4 regions of the Alteromonas sp. KUL150 genome follow, and region 1 is predicted to be linked to each of the others. Evidence: predicted binding sites of a transcription regulator. Region 1 holds the regulator's gene; each other region holds the start of a gene.
What was found. Region 1 encodes sigma-54, which starts transcription at its own class of promoters, with help from an activator protein. Its sites were predicted from a motif close to GTTGGCACGNNNNTNGNNT; they were not measured.

Region 2: a site for sigma-54 is predicted at 3,502-3,520, ahead of glnK (P-II family nitrogen regulator). Genes of this name have one in related genera too.
Region 3: a site for sigma-54 is predicted at 977-995, ahead of GVO62_RS00130 (formate/nitrite transporter family protein). Genes of this name have one in related genera too.
Region 4: a site for sigma-54 is predicted at 3,890-3,908, ahead of flhA (flagellar biosynthesis protein FlhA). Genes of this name have one in related genera too.

What each region holds. Positions count from the first base shown of each region.
Region 1 covers NZ_BLIJ01000033.1:59,014-64,563, forward strand. The annotation lists gene ptsN (PTS IIA-like nitrogen regulatory protein PtsN) at 1-337, opposite strand, end outside; gene hpf (ribosome hibernation promoting factor) at 351-638, opposite strand; gene GVO62_RS07430 (RNA polymerase factor sigma-54) at 669-2,150, opposite strand; gene lptB (LPS export ABC transporter ATP-binding protein) at 2,224-2,949, opposite strand; gene lptA (lipopolysaccharide transport periplasmic protein LptA) at 2,952-3,503, opposite strand; gene lptC (LPS export ABC transporter periplasmic protein LptC) at 3,472-4,050, opposite strand; gene kdsC (3-deoxy-manno-octulosonate-8-phosphatase KdsC) at 4,047-4,595, opposite strand; gene GVO62_RS07455 (KpsF/GutQ family sugar-phosphate isomerase) at 4,596-5,550, opposite strand, start outside.
Region 2 covers NZ_BLIJ01000057.1:39,198-44,747, reverse strand. The annotation lists gene ggt (gamma-glutamyltransferase) at 1-1,600, opposite strand, end outside; gene GVO62_RS13325 (ammonium transporter) at 1,817-3,064, opposite strand; gene glnK (P-II family nitrogen regulator) at 3,097-3,435, opposite strand; gene GVO62_RS13315 (hypothetical protein) at 3,717-4,559, shown strand; gene GVO62_RS13310 (DUF808 domain-containing protein) at 4,923-5,550, shown strand, end outside.
Region 3 covers NZ_BLIJ01000001.1:21,103-26,652, reverse strand. The annotation lists gene GVO62_RS00135 (transglutaminase family protein) at 1-814, shown strand, start outside; gene GVO62_RS00130 (formate/nitrite transporter family protein) at 1,255-2,103, shown strand; gene GVO62_RS00125 (protein kinase domain-containing protein) at 2,230-4,140, shown strand; gene cynS (cyanase) at 4,159-4,608, shown strand; gene fusA (elongation factor G) at 4,722-5,550, opposite strand, start outside.
Region 4 covers NZ_BLIJ01000050.1:85,058-90,607, reverse strand. The annotation lists gene GVO62_RS11980 (MinD/ParA family protein) at 1-269, opposite strand, end outside; gene flhF (flagellar biosynthesis protein FlhF) at 275-1,705, opposite strand; gene flhA (flagellar biosynthesis protein FlhA) at 1,735-3,834, opposite strand; gene flhB (flagellar biosynthesis protein FlhB) at 3,986-5,110, opposite strand; gene fliR (flagellar biosynthetic protein FliR) at 5,117-5,550, opposite strand, start outside.

The DNA.
Region 1 (5,550 bases):
GCCCTTCGGTTTGCTCTTCAGGAACCAGTAAAGCAAAAAATATATCTACCGGCTTTTCATCTAAGGCGTCAAAATCTATAGCCGGTGTACAGGTTACGACAATTGCAATTACTTTATCGAGACCCGCTAAACGTCCGTGAGGCAAGGCAATACCGTTACCGATACCCGTGCTTCCCATACGCTCTCGAGACATTAGACTGTTGAGTACCGTCGCCGAGTCGATGTTCTCATTATTTTTGGCGGCAATATCTGCGATTATCTCAAGAATTCGTTTTTTACTATTACACTGAACCGCACATTCAGTGCGGTCCAGACTTACGATGGCTTGTATGTCCATGCTTAATTAACTACTAATGTTTTTTCAGTTTTTCCTTATGCTTGATTACTTGCCGGTCGAGTTTATCAACCATGCTGTCAATCGCCGCATACATGTCGGTGTTTTCTGAGGATGCGAATACTTCTGCGCCACTTAAATGAACAGTCGCTTCGGCTTTTTGATTTAATTTTTCAACGTTCAGGATGACATGCACATTAGAAATGTGATCAAAGTGACGTTCAAGTTTGCTGAACTTCGTATCGACATAATTACGCAAAGAGTCGGTGATTTCGACATGATGACCAGTAAGGTTGATTTGCATATTTCGTCTTCCTTATATTATAGAGCCCGTTTAAATAAGGCTTTTGCGTTGGTTCGACGGCGGGATCGATAACGATTCCCGGTATTTTGCTATTGTCCGCCGAGCGACTTTTATGCCTTGCTCGGCCAACAATGAAGCAATCTTGCTATCACTTAGCGGCTTGCTAACATTTTCAGCGGCCACCAGCTTCTTGATCAATGCTCGAATAGCGGTGGATGAACACTCACCACCAGACTCTGTCGCAACGTGACTTGAAAAGAAGTACTTCAGTTCAAAAATACCACGTGGTGTGTGCATGTATTTTTGCGTCGTCACACGAGAAATAGTCGATTCGTGCATATCTACCATTTCTGCGACATCATTTAACACCATTGGTTTCATCATTTCCGGGCCGTGCTCGAAAAAACCCATCTGCTGCTGCACAATGCAATTCGCAACCTTCATCAGGGTTTCATTGCGTGACTCTAGGCTCTTTATGAACCACTTGGCTTCTTGCATGTGTGAGCGGATGAATTGAGAGTCGCTACTGTTCTTTGCACGACGACTCATCGCAGCGTACTGTTGATTCACGCTTAATTTAGGCAGGCTGTCGGGGTTTAATTCTACCACCCAACGACCATTCTTTTTGGCGACTGAAACATCAGGAATAACATATTCAGGCTCTTTAGTAACTAAAGCACTACCTGGGCGAGGATTCAAGGTTTGTAACAAACGCATAGCCTCACGCAGCTGATCTTCCTTCAGGCGACTCTTACGCATTAACGTGCGATAGTCTTTGCTACTAAGAAGGTCAGAGTACTCTTCGATTAACTGCTTCGCTTCAGCGAGCCACGGCGTATCGTCTGAAAATTGGCGAAGCTGAACCATTAAACACTCTTGAGGTGTCCGTGAACCAGAACCAATGGGGTCGAACATTTGAATACGCTTTAATACGCACTCTACTTCGTCCATCTCTATAGGCTCTTCTAAGTCATCATCGTTTACCGCATCAAGAATTTCTTCAAGAGAGACGGTTAGATAGCCAGATTCATCAATCGAGTCAATAATCGCCGTTGCAATTGCCCGGTCAGTTTCCGAGAAATGGGTCAGGCGCATCTGCCAAGAAAGGTGTTCTTGAATATCGTCAGTAGTTTCGCCTTGGAAAATCTGTTCATCATCACTTGATGGACCTGGCGCTGGCGCTGAAGATGCGGAATAATACTCATCCCACGTACTGTCGATAGGCAACTCGTCAGGGAGATCGTTTTTTTCTAACGCATCTCCGGCTTCCAGGGTGTCGCTTGATGCAGTAGCAGACGCTTCTGATGCTCCATCATCATTATCGAGATTGTTCTTTTCTGATTGAGGCTCGTCATTACCTTCCTCAACTTCTAACAGTGGGTTAGAGTCAAGCGCCTCTTGAATCTCCTGTTGAAGATCAAGAGTAGACAGCTGCAGCAATTTAATAGCCTGCTGAAGCTGAGGTGTCATGGTAAGTTGTTGGCTAAATTTTAGCTGTAAAGATGGTTTCATCTACGTCTTATTTAAATGCTCTAAATTGAATATACCAGAGCGAAATTGAAAAATGACAATTCGGTTACATTAACTATAGCCTGAATTGTTCGCCTAGGTATACATCCCTTACTTTTTGATTACTTAAAACCTGTTCCGCTGTTCCTTGCGCAATAAGCTCGCCATGACTCACAATGTACGCTTTTTCGCAAACATCCAATGTTTCTCGTACGTTATGGTCAGTGATAAGGATACCAATTCCTCTATCACGAAGATGTTGTATTATCTTCTTTATATCATTAACTGATATTGGATCAACACCAGCGAATGGTTCGTCTAATAAAATAAATTGTGGATTTGCCGCTAACGCTCGTGCTATCTCCACCCGGCGTCGCTCACCACCCGACAAACTCATACCCGCACTATTACGTATATGGTTGATATTAAATTCATCAAGTAGTGCGTCAGCTTCTTCTTCTTGCTGGTGTGAATTTAAATCTTTACGAGTTTGCAAAATTGCCATGATATTTTCGTGAACGGTCAACTTTCTAAATATTGATGCCTCTTGTGGAAGGTAGCCAATTCCGCGGCGTGCGCGCTCATGCATGGGTTGATGAGTGAGCTCGTTTTCGTCAATTTCAATCTTGCCTTTGTCCAGGGGTACCAGACCTACAATCATATAAAACGTGGTGGTCTTACCAGCGCCGTTTGGACCAAGAAGACCAACAATTTGCCCTGTAGAAACAGAAAGGCTAACGTCTCTCACCACTTGACGAGATTTATAAGCCTTAGCAAGGTTAGTTGCGCTAAGAGTGGCCATGGCTATTTGTTGTCCTCACTATCTTTGTCTTGCTTTTTCGATGTTTTACGAATGGTGTCAGGCGTAAATACCGTCGTAACGCGACCTTCACCATCTTCTCCGCTGCCGCCAGTAGCAAGCAATTGCTCGGTAATCATATCAAATGTAATGTTGTCACCTTGCACTTTACTCGTGTCTTGCTGAAGTTCGGCATTGCCAGCGAGAGAAATGGTGCGGTTAATAACCTCGTAACGAATTTCATTGGCTTTTGCCGAAACAGGCGTGCCGTCTTCTAAAGTTTGAGAGTAGCTCGCCGGTTTGCCTCTAGCGATGAAAATTTCACGACCGCTACCTTCACTGGCGATAACTTCAACTTCGTCCGCTTCAATCAGTAGTGAACCCTGTGTGATGAGAACGTCTTCTTTATAAAGTGCAGTCTTGTTTTTCCCATCAATAAACTGGGTGTTTGAACCTATTTTTATGGGCTGCGAAAAGTCGTCTTCGCTCGCGATCACCGCACCGCTAGCGATGGCAAGAAAAAGGCTAGTTGCTAGGGGAATAAGTGGTTTGTACATGATCTAATAGCTCGTATTCTTGTGTGCGTAAATTCGCGTTAAACCCATTGCTCAAAATAACGTACTGAGTACCTTGTATTTCAACGGGCTGGTCAGAAGTCATTTGTTTGGTGTCCAAATTTATTTGAATATATTCGGTTGATAAGCTTTGGACAAAATCATCGCTCGTTTGGTTCTCAATAACAACGCGATTTTCCAGCTGAATAAGCTCGTTGTTGTAGAGTGTGCCTTCTTTAGCCGTAACAACCCAAGGAGACGTTGCATTTTCGGTATAAAGGGTATATCTAGGTTGTTGAAACAAGACAAAACCTAGTTGGTCGTAATGCTCCATTGATTCAGCAAAAACCTTATGGTTCAGCTCCCCCTCTTGATTGTAGAGGGTCGTGGTTAAATTTTTCGCTTTATAAGTGGGCTTTAATGCGTCATTTTCACCACTGCTCTGCGCTTCTGGCTCCTCTTCCATCCATGTTGGTACATACATCAACATCGCTAGAATAAAAAGCGAAGATATACTGAGTCCTAAGCGATTAAAGCCAAATTGGCTCATACACTTGCTCCGAATATTTCATTCGCCACACCCTTGGCTTGTAAAATGGTGTCCGATATTTCACGAACCGCACCAAACCCCCCCGGGAGTGTGGTAATCCAGTTGGCTTGTTTAGCGACAAAAGGATGCGCATCGGCAACCGCAATCTTGACTGCTACATGCTTAAACATACCTGTGTCAGGCATATCATCGCCAACTGCTGCCACGTCATCGGCATTTAGTTCGAGATTTTCCATTAGTGCGCTCAAAGCCTCGGCCTTGTTTTCCTCACCTTGAATAATGTGCGCCACATTCAATGCTTTCATTCTGTTTTCAACAATGGCTGAACGACGACCCGTGATGACAGCGACATTAACATTATGGCTTACCAAGGCTTTGACGCCGTAGCCATCTCGCGTATGAAAGGCCTTTAGTTCTTCGCCCGCATTGCCTAAATAAATTCGGCCATCTGAAAACACACCATCCACATCACATACCAATAATTTAATCTTCGATAGTTGAGTGAAAAGTGTGTCATTCATTTCTGTGTATAAGGTTGCTGGCATTTATAGCACTCCCGCTTTGAGTAGCATATGCATATTAAAGGCTCCCACGGGTATGCGCTGAGAATCTGTTACCATAAGCGCACTGATTTTATGGGCTTCCATCAAGTTAAGCGCCTCTACAGCGAGTTGCTCAGAAGTGGTTGTTTTACCGCCTTTTGTCATTACACTTTCAACCGAGGCACCGTGAACGTCAATACGAGCGTCTAGAATTCGGCGTAAATCACCGTCAGTGAATACACCGGTAAGTGTACCATCAGAGGCAACAACGCCCGTCATCCCAAGGCCTTTTTTGGAAATTTCAAGAAGTGCGTCAGCCACTGAAGCATTCAAACTAACAAGCGGAATATCGCTACCAGTAAGCATGATGTCATGCACTTTAAGCAACAGCTTTCTTCCTAGACTCCCCCCCGGGTGTGACAATGCGAAATCGTCAGACGTGAACCCTTTCTGATCGAGAAGAGCCACAGCAAGCGCATCGCCCATAACTAAGGTGGCCGTGGTGCTTGATGTAGGGGCTAGGCCTAATGAGCAGGCTTCTTTATCCACACTGATATCGAGCACTACATCAGCGTGTTGGCCTAATGAACTTGACGCGCTGTTTGTCATCGCTACCACTTGAATTCCCAGTCTTTTAACGACTGGCAGCAAGTTGACTAATTCGTTTGTTTCACCAGAATTAGAAATAGCTAATAAAACATCACCCTTACTCAACATTCCCAAGTCACCATGATTGGCTTCACCAGGGTGCATGAAAAAAGCGGGTGTGCCTGTACTTGCCAGCGTGGCAGCGATTTTGTTTCCTATATGCCCAGATTTCCCCATTCCGCTAACAACAACTTTTCCCTTGCAGTGGTATAGAATATCGCATGCTGCAATAAAATTGTCGTTTAAACGTTCTGCAAGGTTCGCTATAGCGTGCGTTTCAATGTCGATAACGCGTTTTGCTGAGTCGATA
Region 2 (5,550 bases), on a different contig from region 1:
CGAATGCCCCAACAACCCGCTGAAGCTTGTGACCCCGCTCCATTAGCTCGCGCTGGACGGTCTCGCTGAAACCCGACTCTAAGCTTACATAGCCGCCATCTGTCATCAATGCACCTGTTGGACTGCTTGAGCCGCTGTGAAGTATTCTTGGGGCGTCACCTGCCTCTTGCAGATTCATTCCAAAATCTAAAATATTTACAATAATTTGCGCATGCATTTGTGGCTGCGTACCGCCGCCCATCACACCAAAGCTCATCACTGGTTTACCATTTCTGGTAACAAAAGCAGGAATAATAGTGTGAAAAGGTCGCTTGCCAGGGCGATACTCATTGAAATGCCCTTCTTCGAGAGTGAACATCTCGCCTCGGTTTTGCAGAATAAACCCCAACCCCGGCGGCGTCATTCCTGACCCCATTCCGCGATAATTACTTTGAATTAACGACACCATGTTGCCATCTTTATCAGCAACGGTCAGATAGATGGTATCCCCCTCATAAATGCCAGCGTCTACCCGGTTCGCCGCGCGTTCGCTATCAATAAGCTTTTGGCGTTTGGCTGCGTATTCTTTTGATATTAGCCAATCGACAGGAATGTCGTTGAACTCTGGGTCAGCATAGAACTTGGCGCGATCTTCAAAGGCAAGCTTTTTCGCTTCAACAAAAGTGTGAATATAGTCAGCCGAATTAAAACCCATTCCTTCAATATCATAGTGCTCTAGAACGTTAAGGATTTGCAGTGCTGCTATACCTTGGCCGTTCGGCGGAAGTTCCCACACATCGTACCCGCGATAATTAGCGGCAACCGGTTCGACCCACTCAGAGGTATGTGACGATAAATCCTGATATGACAAAAAGCCGCCTTGAGACTTCATGTAGGCATCGATAGTGCGCGCAATATCGCCTTTGTAAAAAGCATCACGTCCTCCGGTTGCGATTTTTTCATACGTCACCGCTAATCCGGGATTTTTAAAGATATCGCCTTTTTGCGGTACTTTATCATCGATAAGGAAGGTCTCGGCGAAGCCATCATAATGACCAATTCGCTCGTAATTCATTTGCCAGTAATAGGCGATAACTTCTGAAACAGGGAACCCTTCGCGGGCATATTTGATAGACGGCGTAAGCAACGCTGACATGGGCAGCTTGCCAAATTTTTCGTGTAGCGCAAACCAGCCATCGACAGCGCCAGGAACTGAAACGGGGAGCGGACCAAATTTAGGAATTTGATGCAAGCCACGCTCGGCAAACACCGCTTTCGTTAATTGTCTAGGCGAGCGACCCGAGGCGTTTAAGCCCACTAGCTTTTCTTCTTTTGCATCCCACACTATGGCAAATAAGTCACCGCCTATACCGCTACCTGTAGGCTCAACTAAACCTAACATTGCATTGGCTGCAATGGCGGCATCGACCGCACTGCCTCCCTGCTTTAAGATATCTAACGCGGCTTGTGTGGCTAATGGCTGACTCGTGGCTACCATGCCATTTTTAGCAATCACTTCTGAGCGACTTGCAAATGTATGCCCGGTAATTCTGTCATAACTTAAACAATTGACACTAAATAAGATGAGTATCAATGGGAGAAGTCGCGCATTTGCAATCATAGTGTTCCTTTTATCTCAAACGTTATATGGCGTTAATGTACAGAGCTACAATATTCTCTAGTGTAGCTTCATTGTCACATTACGCCTAGGCTTCTTTCCTTAACGCTCTTGTTTGTAAACACCGATAAAGATAACGAAAAAAGCCCCGCTAGGCGGGGCTTAAACATGGTAACAAGGCATTATTATTATTGCTTTATTCTGCCTAATCGGACTTTATTACGAACGGCTGCTTGTGAAATCTGGGTATGCTTCCAAACCACACTCGCTCATGTCTACGCCGTCGAATTCTTCTTCTTCGCTTACACGTACACCCATTACCGCTTTAATCACTAGCCATACCACTAGGCTCACTACAAATACCCATACAAAGATAGTCGCGGCGCCAATTAGCTGACCAGAAATACTTGAACCATCGTTTGTGAAAGGAACAAGGATTAAACCTAAAAGACCAACAACACCGTGAACTGAGATAGCGCCCACTGGGTCGTCAATTTTTACTTTATCTAGTGCAACAATGCTAAGTACTACTAAGATACCACCTAGGCCGCCGAATAGCGTAGCTTGTAGTGGCGTTGGTGTTGATGGCTCTGCAGTGATTGCAACAAGACCAGCTAACGCACCATTAAGTACCATTGTAAGGTCTGCTTTACCAAACAAAATACGTGCAACGATAAGTGCAGCAATAGCACCACCAGCAGCGGCAGCATTAGTGTTCATAAATACGATAGCCACTGAGTTTGCACTTTCAACCGTAGCGGTTGCTAGTACAGAACCACCGTTGAAGCCAAACCAACCCATCCAAAGGATGAATGTGCCTAAAGTCGCAAGCGGTAAGTTTGCACCAGGGATAGCATTTACTTTACCGTCTGCTGTGTATTTGCCTTTACGGGCACCTAGCACAATTACACCAGCAAGGGCAGCGGCTGCACCGGCCATATGAACAATACCAGAACCGGCAAAGTCAGAGAAACCTAAGTCGCCTAGGGTATACATGCCGAATACCGCTTCACCGCCCCATGTCCAAGCACCTTCCATCGGATAGATGAAGCCCGTCATAACAACAGCGAATGCAAGGAATGCCCAAAGCTTCATACGCTCAGCAACCGCACCAGATACGATAGACATCGCAGTAGCAACGAATACTACTTGGAAGAAGAAATCTGCAGAAGGCGCGTAAGTAGCAGGCTCTTCAGCAACACCGGTTGCACCGTCAGCCATGATACCGCTAAGAAAAGGACCCCAATCGCCACCGCCATACATAATGCCGTAGCCACAAATCATGTACATGGTGCAAGCGATAGCGAACAGTGCCACGTTTTTAGTTAGGATTTCTGTGGTATTTTTCGCTCGAACAAGACCTGCTTCAAGCATTGCAAAACCTGCAGCCATCCACATAACCAATGCACCGCAAATTAGAAAATAAAAGGTATCTAGCGCATACCCAAGTTCAAAAGTGATTTCCATTATGGTTTTCTCCGCAAATATATCGTTGTGGCTTAAAGCGCGTCGCTATCCAACTCACCAGTTCGAATACGAACGGCGTGTTCAAGGTCGTAAACAAACACCTTGCCGTCTCCAATTTTGCCTGTTTTGGCAGCGCCAACGATGGCTTCAACCAAGCGTTCTACTTGATCATCCTGAACAGCAATTTCCAGTTTGACTTTAGGTAGAAAATCCACCTGATACTCTGCTCCGCGGTATAGTTCAGTGTGTCCTTTTTGACGTCCAAAGCCTTTCACCTCGGTCACGGTCAAGCCGTCGATACCGATTTCTGAAATGGCTTCACGAACATCATCTAGCTTAAACGGCTTGATGATCGCTGTGACTAGTTTCATGTGTTGCTCCCAGTTCGTTTTTATTAATCTGTGATTTATGGTTGTGTTTCCAACTGTACAAAGACATACCAAGAGCCATGCCACAAATCTTTTTATATATATTTCAATAACATAAAACAAAAATCATCATGTTAGACCAAAATTAACGCACAATTTTGGTGCATAGCTAAAGAAATGCCCTCGAATGAAGCGAAGATGTCCAACGTTGAGGTGAGGCGACTAATAAGTACGATGAAATTAGAAGGGAACTATTCGTTTGAGTGCATGGTCTGTTGTTTACTATGACGACTCTCACCCCAGCTTTTTTTGCGCCCGACAGGCTAAACGAGCACCATGCTGCTAAGAAAACCGCATGGCGCCCTCTAATCGTTTCAGCCTTGATTCACGTGCTCGGGGTAGCGTTAGTTATTGTTCTTTCTCAGCTAAATATTGATAATCAAAAGACGCGACATAAAGCCACTATGCCAATGCCTGAAATTAGCGCGAGGCTATACTTCCCACCGATATCACGATCTCAAAAAGTAAAAGATGTTGTGCCCCCTGAAGCAACAGAAGCGACCAGCGACCTAACTGATTCAGATAACGCAGAAAAGCAGAAGACAACACCTGAATTACAGTATGAGCCCGATAATTCATTAACTAATAAAGCATCAGAGAACACAATAGACACACAACCTGAAAAGCAAACGCAGGACAAAAAGAACGCTGATGTTGAGCCGAAGACGGACGTAACTGAACCACCTAACGTTTTAACGTCTCCCACACTTTCGATAGATGCAAATAGACGAGCAGGCTCGCTCAACTTGTCGGTTAAAGACGGCGCTGCGCAATATTTTCGCGGCTATCACAACAACCAAATTTCAGAAGATGCCGAGCGTGCCGCTGCTGCCTTTCAGCGAAGTAAAAATAGCCCTGAATTGAAGGGCCCGAGCACGCTACAGCGCGAAGCTATTGAAAATAAACGCCCGTCCAAACGCGTTAACTGCAGCAGTACTGCGAACAAAACGCTGGCATTATTAAGCGGCTTCACAGGCGGCACCTTAGAATGCACCAAAATGGGCGATCACAATCGCTTTATTGACGCTAGGGTTAATAAACGCCCTGTCGAAGAGACGAACAATTAGGCGTTAGTTATCACGCATTGAGGCAAATGTAATTAAGTCGTGTTACTTGCTACACCAATCTTGTGATAAATCACTATGCCCATCAATGCGTAGCATCAACATATAATTAGCAAGAGCGTTGCACTTTGTCGTGCTTGCATAAAAATAAATAGAGAGTGTAAGAACTACCTTATACCAGTTCGCATAGATAATTATTGCGTCCCACACAGAAAGCCATCTTATTTTTATGTATCGTGAATTGATGGGTTGCCAAAAGTTAGATGCTGCACGTATTCTTTGCACATCGCGTTTGCTTTTTCATAGCGTTATAAATGTATACAGCGCAGACGTTATAACTACATACAAATTAAAAGGAATATTACTGTGGCCGCTGCCAACTTACTTGCTCTATTAGACGACATTGCAACGTTAATGGATGACATCGCAACCATGTCAAAAGTCGCTGCACAAAAAACCGCCGGCGTACTAGGCGACGATCTCGCTGTAAATGCAGACCAGGTTCAAGGCGTTAAAGCCGACCGCGAGCTGCCTGTGGTATGGGCCGTTGCAAAAGGCTCACTTCTAAATAAGGCCATACTAGTTCCCGCAGCATTGGCCATAAGTGCATTTGTTCCCTCACTTATTACAGTGCTACTCGTGTTGGGCGGGCTTTACCTTTGTTTTGAAGGTGCAGAAAAATTATTGCACAAGTACCTTCCTCACGAAGATGAAGAAAAAACTCGAGAAGCAAGAATAGAGGCACTTTCCCACGAAGATGTGGATATGGTGGCCTTTGAGAAAGATAAAATTAAAGGTGCAATTCGTACTGACTTTATTCTGTCTGCTGAAATTATTGTGATTGCATTGGGCACAGTTACAGATGCAAGCCTTACCACCCAAATAGGTGTATTAGTGGCGTTGAGTCTGGCAATAACGCTTGGCGTATATGGCCTTGTAGCCGCACTTGTGAAAATGGATGATGTAGGGCTCTACATGCTACGAAAATCATTAA
Region 3 (5,550 bases), on a different contig from region 1:
GAACGCCATGCCTACCGACCCCATCGACCGTTTTTTATTTGAAGAACGCTCAGGTTTTTGTGCCCATTACGCAGGCGCCATGGTGTATGTGCTTCGCGCCGCAGGAGTACCGGCAAGAATGGTGACAGGCTACCAGGGCGGAAGCGCACTTAATGACAATGTGCTTCAAATAAGGCAGTACGATGCACATGCGTGGGTGGAAGCATTTATTGATGGTGTGTGGATTCGACACGACCCAACGAGTATGGTGGCACCGTCACGCTTAACCTTCGGGCTTGAACGTGCGCTGGAAGAGCTTGGGGAGTCTCGTGAAGCCAGTATTTTGGGCGACCTTAGCAACGCTGCTATTTTTGCAACGTTACAAAGCTGGTTTCAACAGCTCGATTACTCATGGAGTAAATGGGTACTGGGCTTTGACAATACTGCGCAAACCAACATGCTTGAAGAATTACTAGGCTCGCTAACGCCGCAAAAAATGCGCGTTGTATTTCTTTCCGCCATTGGCCTAATTGGGCTTATTTTAGCACTTTATTTTTTACCCAAAACGCATCGCAACACACTTTCGCCCTCACACAGAGTTTTACTAAACGCAATAAAATGGGTTGAAGCTAAAACAGGAAAAGAAAGAGGGAATAAAACCTTGTCCGCCTTTATGACTGAAGTTAACCCTTTGATAAACGAAGATGCTGCCAAGGCACTAAGACTACTGTGTGAACTATTTGAGCACGAAAAATACGCACACCGAACACAAGAGGCAAAAGTTTATCCAACCATGAAGCGTCAGCTAAAAATGTTAAAACAGGCATTAAAGTAGGAAATAGCTAAACCGGTTGCACCTTTAACACTCACACTTCCCCCTTTTTAGTGCAGACTAATTAATAGTGCCTTGGCGCGAGCGCCTATCAACACAACCACAAATTTGTACAAGCCATTGTTTTTAATAGCAATAAGCAACGAATTTAAGCGTATTTTGGTTATTGGCACTTTTTTAGCTTTGTACAAGTGGATAACAAAAGTACGAAGGCGCTTATACAAGTATTAGTTGCCAACGGGCTTTAGAGTACAAAGGCGTACACATAACCGACGGTTTATTTGTTAGCTACCACAATGCATGAGTTTCGGACAAAGGCGTCCCCAGTTCTTTCTTACGAGAGCGCTGCGGACGCCTTTTTTTGATCTTCTGGAACGCATTGAAACAGCAAACGCCAACACACAGATGACAACTTATTAATAACGACAACGTGAGGTGAAACCATGGCTTATCTTCTCCCCGCTGAGTTTGCAACCAAGATGGTAGATGCAGGCGAAGCTAAAATTTATATGTCTACACGAGATACTCTAATCCGCGCTTATATGGCAGGTGCAATATTGGCCCTTGCCGCTGTTTTTGCCGTTACCATTGCCGTTCAAACCGGCGTGTTTCTTCTTGGCGCAGTGTTGTTCCCAGTGGGCTTTTGTATGCTCTACCTTATGGGATTTGACCTATTAACCGGCGTGTTTGTACTTACCCCACTCGCTTGGCTTGCACAGCGACCTGGCGTCACGCCAAAACAAATTCTACGAAATTGGGGATTAGTATTTTTAGGTAACTTTGGCGGCGCATTAACCGTGGCCTTTATGATGTCGTTTATTTTTACCATGGGGTATAACGTGGATGGCGGTGCCATCGCGACTAAGGTAGCCAGCATTGGGGAAGCTCGTACATTGGGCTACGCAGAGCACGGCGTTGCAGGCTGGTTCACCATTTTTATTCGCGGCATGTTGTGTAACTGGATGGTGTCGCTAGGCGTAGTGGGTGCAATGATTTCAACCCACGTTAGCGGAAAAGTACTAGCCATGTGGATGCCAATCATGCTGTTCTTCTTTATGGGTTTTGAGCACTCAGTAGTAAACATGTTCCTTTTCCCATTTGGCCTTATTATGGGCGGCGATTTCTCAGTTATGGACTACTTCATTTGGAACGAGATCCCAACTGCACTTGGAAATCTTGTTGGTGGCCTCGCCTTTACTGGACTAACCCTATACACCACCCACGTTAAGACGCTACCAAAACGTACTATCCCTGTTGATAAAGCCGCTGCATCGCAAACACTGCCTATTTAATTAAGGCGCTTATCTTAAAGCCATCATGTCTTGTCCCTACAAGACACGTCATGATGGCGTTATCCGTTTCCTTGGAAATAACTAATTGGGCTCATAATTAAATATGCAGGTAAGAAGCAATTAAACATGAATGAGCGAGCCGCGTTAAACGCCCCAATTAACCCACCAGCTAACATGCTCAGTGTAAGTGCATTTTCTACAGCCGGCGTTAAAGCGATAAACCAAGATGCATACGCTTTTCATGTTTCTGATAACCCAAATCAAAGCAGCGTTTTTGTTATCGCCGACGGTGTAAGTAGCAGTACGGTTAGCCAAGTTGCTAGCGACTTTGCTACCAGTCAGTTTATTAAACTGTTTAATATGGCGCCGGAACAATGGTCGGTTAAGACGCGCGCGGAAACCATTATTAAAGAGATAAACGCGCTACTTTATACTCGTACGCAGAGAAGCCCTTTTTGCTATACACCAGAAAAAGGTTATGTTTGCACGTTAACAGTGGCGGTGGTAACAGGCAATCACATGGATGTATTTCATGTAGGGGATTGTCAAATTCAGGTTATTTCTAAGAAGGCACAGTCGCCTGTCTTACTCACAAAACCTCATCGTCAAGTATCGGAAAGTGAGCCTTCGCAGAGTTATCTTACTAGAGCATTAGGCGTTAAAGCGAATATAGACATCGACCACACAACACTCACCCTCAACTCATCGAGCACGTTTTCGATAAGTAGCGACGGGGTTTATGAGTTTGTTTCGCTACCTACCATTCTTATGAAAATCAATGAGGCCGATACGCTTTCGGAAAACCAAGCCGCGTTGGTAGTACATGAGGCATTTACTAGAGGAAGCGATGACAACCTCACCTTACTTCTCGTAAAGGTTCTCGTAGCTAGCCATGATGGCCTAAACGATCACAGACATCCAACGTATGCCGGCGTTTCAAGTTCACCTCATTCATCTGTACTTCACAGGTCATTGGGCGACCAGCTGATAAGCAATTCTGAGGTATCTGATGCTGCGATTCATTACTCAAATCAGCAGTCTGATGAACAAGTATACGAAGAGCCTGCTGCCGCAAGCTTCAAAACGGGTGATGATGTTGATGGATTGAAGCTAGAACGACAGCTTTATACGTCGGCCCGAAGCCATGTCTTTATTGCCACCAATTCGTCTTGTGACGCTACGCACACAAAAAGCCCTGTGGTTGTAAAAACGCCGGCTACCGACTTTACCCTATCACCAGAAATGATAAATGGGTTCCTAATAGAGAGCTGGTTTTCGAGACGGATTAATTCGGCACACGTCATTAAAAGCCCAACGTTTACTGATTTGGGTTTACCGTACTCTCCTTCTGCTTTTTACAGCGTAAGTGAATATGTGCAAGGTCAAACGCTAGCTCAATGGGCTGTTGATAATCCTACGCCCCCACTAGAGCAAGTTAGGAATATAATCGAGCAAGTTGGTAAAGGTTTACAGGCAATGCACCGTCAGGGCATTGTTCATAGGGATATACGCCCCGACAATATTATTATTAGCGAACAAGGGCACTGTACTATTATAGATTTGGGTTCAGCAGCCTTAGCCGATGCCCCAAGCCTCTATAGTGACACACCTATTCCTGGCGCTGCACTTTTTTCCGCACCTGAATACTTTTTAGGAAATGTAGGCACGGAGCGCTCTGATCTGTTCTCCTTAGCCGTACTGACCTACTATCTTTTGTGCGGGCGTTATCCCTATGGCACAAAGCTCGCTCACTGTCGCACGTTGGCCGAGCAGAAAAAGTTAAAATACCAAACCGCATTGGCTCCTAATCGGCCAATACCTAATTGGGTTGATAGCGCCCTGAAACGTGCTTTGCATGTGAACCCTGATAAGCGATTTTCTGCACTATCTGAGTTTCTTTTTTCGCTTCGCTACCCAAATCCATCACAGCATACGGCGTACGAGCCGTTAGTAAAACGACACCCTCTTTTTGTGTACAAGGTGCTAATACTGGCACTTATTTTCAGCAATCTAGTTACGCTCATTTTGTTTAACTAACCCTTTAAGGAAATGCAAATGATTACATCGAGAACCCAAGTTACCGACATGATCCAGTCAGCCAAAATTTTAAAAGGCATAAAGTGGAGTCAGATTGCCGAAGTTGTTGGTCAGTCAAAAGAATGGAGTACAGCAGCTTGTTTAGGACAAATGGCCATGACAAAGCAGCAAGCTGAAGCCGTGGGTGAGTTACTTGAGCTTACCGACGAAGCGATTGCCTGGCTTCAAATCGTGCCTTACAAAGGCTCGTTACCCACAGAAGTCCCTACCGACCCGCTTATTTACCGCTGGTATGAATTGGTGAGTGTGTATGGCACTACATTAAAGGAATTAATTCATGAAGAATTTGGCGACGGCATCATGAGTGCCATTGATTTCTCGATGGATTTACAGCGCGAAAACGATCCTAAAGGCGACCGTGTAAGCGTAGTTATGTCAGGGAAGTTTCTGCCATATAAGATGTACTAAACGTATTTCAAGACGGGACACCCGACATAAAAAAAGCCGGTCTTGCGACCGGCTTTTTAGTATTTCTTGAAGCGTAAGCTAACCCAAGGTCAGCTTACGTTCGCAAAGGCTAATTACTTAGCAGCTTTACGCGCTTTCGCTTCTTCAATTACTTTGTCAGCTACGTTCTGAGGACATGCTGAGTAGTGGCTGAATTCCATAGAGAACTGACCACGACCAGATGTAATAGTACGTAGGTGACCGATGTAACCAAACATCTCAGATAGAGGTACGTCAGCCTTGATGCGAACGCCAGTAGCGCCAGCTTCTTGGTCTTTGATCATACCACGACGACGGTTAAGGTCACCGATTACATCACCAACGTTGTCTTCTGGGCTGAACACGTCAACTTTCATGATTGGCTCAAGAATCTGAGGACCCGCTTTTGGCATTGACTGACGGAATGCACCTTTCGCTGCAATTTCGAACGCGATTGCTGATGAGTCAACTGCGTGGAAACCACCGTCGTAAAGTTCAACTTCAACGTCTAATACTGGGTAGCCCGCTAGAGGACCCACATCCATCATGCCTTTGAAGCCTTTCTCAATGGCTGGGAAGAATTCCTTAGGAACGTTACCACCAACAACAGATGAAACGAACTTAAAGCCAGTGTTAGTTTCGCCCGGACGGATGCGGTAATCAATCTTACCGAACTGACCAGAACCACCAGACTGCTTCTTGTGCGTGTAGCTGTCTTCAACTGCTTGCGTGATAGTTTCACGGTAAGCAACTTGAGGCTGACCAACTTCTAGCTCAACGCCGTAAGTACGCTTCAAGATGTCAACTTTGATGTCTAAGTGAAGCTCACCCATACCTTTAAGGATGGTTTCGCCAGAATCTTCGTCAGTTTCAACTTGGAAAGATGGATCTTCTGCTACTAGTTTACCGATAGCAAGAGACATC
Region 4 (5,550 bases), on a different contig from region 1:
GTGACGAGAACATCGTCAAGGGTACATTCACCTGAAAGCACATGAGATAAGTTTTTCTCTACGCGAAGTCCTAGCATAACATCAACGTTTGCCAGACCGAGGTCCGCGTCAAGTACCATGACTCGCTTACCCTGCTTCGCCATAGCGATAGCGGTATTGAGAGTAATATTTGTTTTACCAACGCCACCTTTGCCTCCGGTGACGGCGATAACCTTGATTAACCGTGATTGCTTCATTTTTCTTAAGCTACTCGCTTGATCGTCAATCATACTACTTATGCTGTTTTAATTGCGTTGTTACTACTAGTATGATTCAAACCGTACTTTTTATAAAGCTTTGCAGCAGCGGAAACTAAAGATTTCGCCTCTGCAATCTTAATGTCTTCTGGCACTTTCTGACCATCGGTGACATAGCTAACCGGTAGTTGGTACTCAACGGCAGCGCTCAATACCTCTCCCAAAGAGTAGCATTCATCTAACTTCGTGAAAATACAGCCACTTAATTCAATATCATCATACGCTTGGATGATTCTCTGAAGCGCAGGATATTGAGTATTGGCTTGCGCCACCAAATATTTTTTCACTTTAGGCATTTGACCGTTGTCAAATTGCTTAATCTGTTTAATTAATCGACTATCGCGCTGACTAAACCCTGCCGTATCGATTAATACTAGTCGCTTATGACGAAGTTGGAATAATAAATCGGCTAACTCTTCACTAGTCTGCGCTTTTCTTACCGTACAGCCAATTATTTTTCCGTATGTCGCTAGCTGCTCATAGGCAGCTATTCTATACGTATCTATGGTGATCATAGCGACTGACTCTGCACCATACTTTTGCGCATAACGGGCTGCCAATTTGGCAACTGTTGTTGTTTTACCTGTTCCGGTAGGACCAACCAACGCAACCGCACCTTGTGAACTAAGTATATCGTTCCCCGTCACATTTATGCGATTAGCCAATAGGTTAAGAAGATAAATCCACGCGTCACGTTCGTTATAGTGAGCTGGCGTGTAATTTATTAGCTGATTAGCGAGAGCATTGCTCAACCCCATATCAACTAAACGCGTGGTCAAGTACTGGTGAACTGGTTTTTGACGCTTATTTTTTGCTTCCATAAGGTCAGCAACTTGGTATTGCAGAACGTCCCGTAGAGACGCAAGCTCTTCTTTTATTTGTGCAAGTTCTGCCGATTGTGTCATTGGCGCTTCGCCAATGCTTGAGGCTTGGTGGTCAGGAAAGGGTAAGTCATGAGCACGATGACCAGCATTCTGCTGGCTTTCCACATCATCAATAAATGCATCAGAAAAATCCAAATGTGACGCTATCTCGTTGGCGTGCTTTGCATTAGCTGACATAGATTGAGGGCGTTGCTGGGTGTGGATTTCAGCAACGTTAGATAATGTTCCTGGATTGGCTGTCGCAGCCGCAGCACCATGCTGTTTTTCTAATAACGCTTTTAGGCTATCTGGACCGTCGTCGCCAATTATTTCACTCAAGCTTGGCGTAGCCTTTTGACCAGGGGCTTTTGATGCTGCTTTAGGAACAGTGAGTTTTGCATCGGGTTCTTTATCGTAAGCTGCAACAAGCTCTATACCATCAGCCACTTTGCGGTTTGACATGATAACTGCATCACTGCCTAACTCTGCTTTAACTTGGCTTAACGCCTCACGCATATCTTTGCCGAAGAAACGTCTAATTTTCATTGCAACCTCTCCAATCACCCAGCGTCAGATTATTGACCGACCGAACTGACTATTTTTATTTGTTTGTCATCAGGAACTTCTTGATAAGACAGCACATGAAGCCCAACAACCGAATATTTTAAGAAGCGAGAGAGTACCGGTCTCAGCATGCCAGATGTTAGAAGCACAGCAGGCTCACCTTCTAACTCTTGTTGCTGACTGGCTTGTTGCAGTGATTTTTGCAACTTATCTGCCAAGCCTGGTTCAATACCAGCACCGTCTTCGCCACCTGCTTGAAGTGACTGGTGCAACATCTGTTCCAACTCTGGCGCCAAGGTTATGACAGGTATTTCTTTCGCCCCTTGCGTGATCTCTTGAACAATAAGTCGTTTAAGTGCGATACGTACCGCAGATACAAGTACATCAGGGTCTTGACTGCGAGTACCATACTCACTTAGGGTTTGAACGATGGTTCGCATATCGCGAATAGGCACACCTTCAAATAGCAATGTTTGCAGTACTTTCACCACTGTACTAAGCGGAAGAATATCAGGTACCAAACCTTCAACAAGTTTAGGGTGCTGTTTGGCTAGCATATCAAGAAGCTGCTGGGCTTCCTCGTGGCCAAGTAACTGATAGGCGTTGTTGGTCAACAGCTGACTCAAGTGGGTTGCTACCACGGTAGCCGCATCCACAACCGTATAACCCAATGTCTGTGCATGCTCTCGTTTGTTTGGTTTAATCCATACTGCATCCAGACCAAATGCTGGGTCCTTGGTTGCTCGTCCTTCTAGTTTACCGAAAACCTGTCCAGGATTAATGGCAAGCTCTTCGTCATGACTAATCACTGAATCACCAATAGTAACGCCTAGCATGGCAATGGTGTATGTATTGGGCTCTAGGTCTAAATTATCGCGAATATGAACGGGTGGAATAAGAAACCCAAGCTCTTGAGACAGCTTTTTACGCACCCCTTTAATACGCGTCAATAACTCACCACCTTGTGACTTATCAACGAGTGGAATAAGGCGATACCCTACTTCTAAACCAATAGTATCAACTTGTTGTACATCGTCCCAGCCCAACTCTTTCACTTCTGGCGCGACGGTTTCGCTCTTAGACACATTGTCGGGTACTGCAGGTGCAGCAGCCTTTTTCCGAGCTTGTACCGTTTGAAAATAAGCAAAGCCTGCAATCAAGAAAGAAAAACCAAGAAACGCTATGTGAGGCATTCCCGGAATGATCCCCATGACAAATAGCACGCCCGAAGCAATGTATAGCGCCTGATTATTTCCCAGCTGGCCGCGTATTTCTTTGCCCATTTCCTGAGATTCATTTTCACGAGTAACGATAATTGCGGTGGCAACTGAAAGCAGTAGTGAAGGAATTTGAGCGACCAGACCATCACCTATGGTCAAGATTGTGTAGATTTCTATTGCGTTTCCGAATGAAAGGCCATGCTGAATCATGCCAATAAATAGGCCGCCAACAATGTTGATTAGCATGATGAAAAGCCCGGCAACTGCGTCACCTTTCACAAACTTTGATGCACCGTCCATCGAGCCATAAAAGTCAGCTTCTGCAGTAATCTCTTCACGACGCTGGCGCGCTTGATCTTGGTCGATATAACCCGCATTCAAATCCGCATCAATTGCCATTTGCTTGCCTGGCATAGCGTCAAGAGTAAATCTTGCACTTACCTCAGAGATACGGCCAGCACCAGCGGTGACTACTTTAAAGTTGATAATAAGTAAAATAGCAAAAACAACGATACCTACGGCATAGTTGCCACCAATAACAACGGCGCCAAAGGCTTCAATTACTTTTCCCGCGGCATCTCCGCCCTCATGACCGTAAAGCAATACAACCCGCGTGGATGCCACGTTTAACGCAAGTCGAAGTACTGTTGCAATTAACAAAACAAGAGGGAAAATACCAAAATCAACAGGTTTTTGAGTGAGAACAGCAACCAATATGATGACGAGAGATAACGCAATATTAAAACTGAAAAGCACGTCCAGCAGGAAAGGCGGCATGGGTAAAATAACCATGCCCATGATTGCCAAAAGGACGATGGGCGCGCCTAGACCACTCGTAAAATTTTGCAGCTGATTTTTATCGAATCGCTGAAGATAACCGGATAACTGCATGGCTTGGTGTCTCTCTATCAGAAAATTGACGCTTTATATGAATCTGAAAGGGAGTTTTCAACTAACGTGCCAGCTTTATTACTAAACTGCTAATCGGCTAAAAATAGCGCTATCTTGATTATGGTAAGCTTTTTCCGGACGATGACTGTGATTATCGACGATATTCTGGCGGAATGGGCAAATCTCGCTTGAGCGGTTTAGGCCGCTTGCCTTTCCCTGCCCTATGCGCCTTCAATTGATACACATGAGCTAGCACCTGCGCTACCGCCATAAATAAAGCGTTGGGAATTTCATCGTCGACTTCTGTTGAATAGAAAATAGCGCGAGCTAGCATCGGAGAGGGGATTAAAGGTACATTATTTGCGGTAGCGATTTTTCTGATGTGCATTGCTAACTCATCTGCACCTTTAGCGACAACCACTGGCGCTCTTAAACCCTTTTCATCGTATTTAATAGCGACAGAAAAGTGAGTTGGGTTGGTAACAACCACGTCTGCTTGAGGCACTTCCTGCATCATTCGCTTGGTTGCAGCTTGATATTGCAGGCGACGAATACGCCCCTTAACCATAGGGTCGCCTTCTGCGTTCTTTCTTTCGTCTTTGACCTCTTGTTTGGTCATCTTCATTTCTTTGTTGTGCTTATACATTTGGTAAGGCACATCAATAAGTGCAATGGGGATCATTCCACACACTAAAATAAGAAAAGCCCACTTGAGCATGTCGAGCGCATGAAAGATATTCCCTGGATAGAGTTCCATATCAAGATGCAGCGCTTCATCTTCAAAGTACAACAACGCGCCAATTGCCATGCCGATAATAACGACAACCTTGGCAATAGATTTTAATAGTTCTACCAATCCATTGGTGCCGAACATGCGCTTGAACCCCTGAATCGGGCTCATTTTAGACCCTTTGGGTTTTGCTCCTTCCCATGTGAAATTGTAGCCGCCAAGGGCAATAGAACCATAAATTCCAGCTATCATTGCGACAACCATATATAGCAATACCGCAGGGCCTACCGCCGTAAAAGCCTCTCCCCATGCGCCAAACATATGGGTAATATCGTAGGTTTCGTCGCGAGAAAGAATAAACATTCGCTGAGTAAGTTTAAAAACAGATTCTGCAATCCAGCCACCGACGAATAGAAACATAACGGCGCTGACTATTAGCACCAGTGTCGTGGATAACTCCCGGGAACGAGCCAATTGCCCTTTTTTTCGGGCATCTTCGAGTTTTTTCCCCGTGGGGTCTTCTGTTTTTTCGCTTGAATCTGCCATTATTTCCTACGGACAAATATTCAATAATTCACACATAAACTGCTCAGCCCTAAACCATTGGGTTTCAAAGTGAGCAGTAAAGTTATCCAAGGTTATCCAAATAATGAGTAGACCCATTACTTGTGCTATGGAAAAACCAATACTGAAAATGTTTAATTGCGGCGCAGCTTTAGTCATTACACCGAAAGCCAAATTTACAATTAATAATGACACAATTGGCGCAAGTGACAGGGTGATAGCCGAGATAAACATCCAGCCTCCCCAGTGCGCGATATCGCGGAATTGTTCGCCCGTCCACCACGCTTCGCCTATTGGGAATGCCTCAAAACTCATTACGATCATTTGAATCATAGACAGGTGGCCGTCTAGCGTCCAGAACAAGAGCGTAGCAAGTATCAAATAAAACTGTCCCACCGCAGGTACGTTAATACCGTTGACTG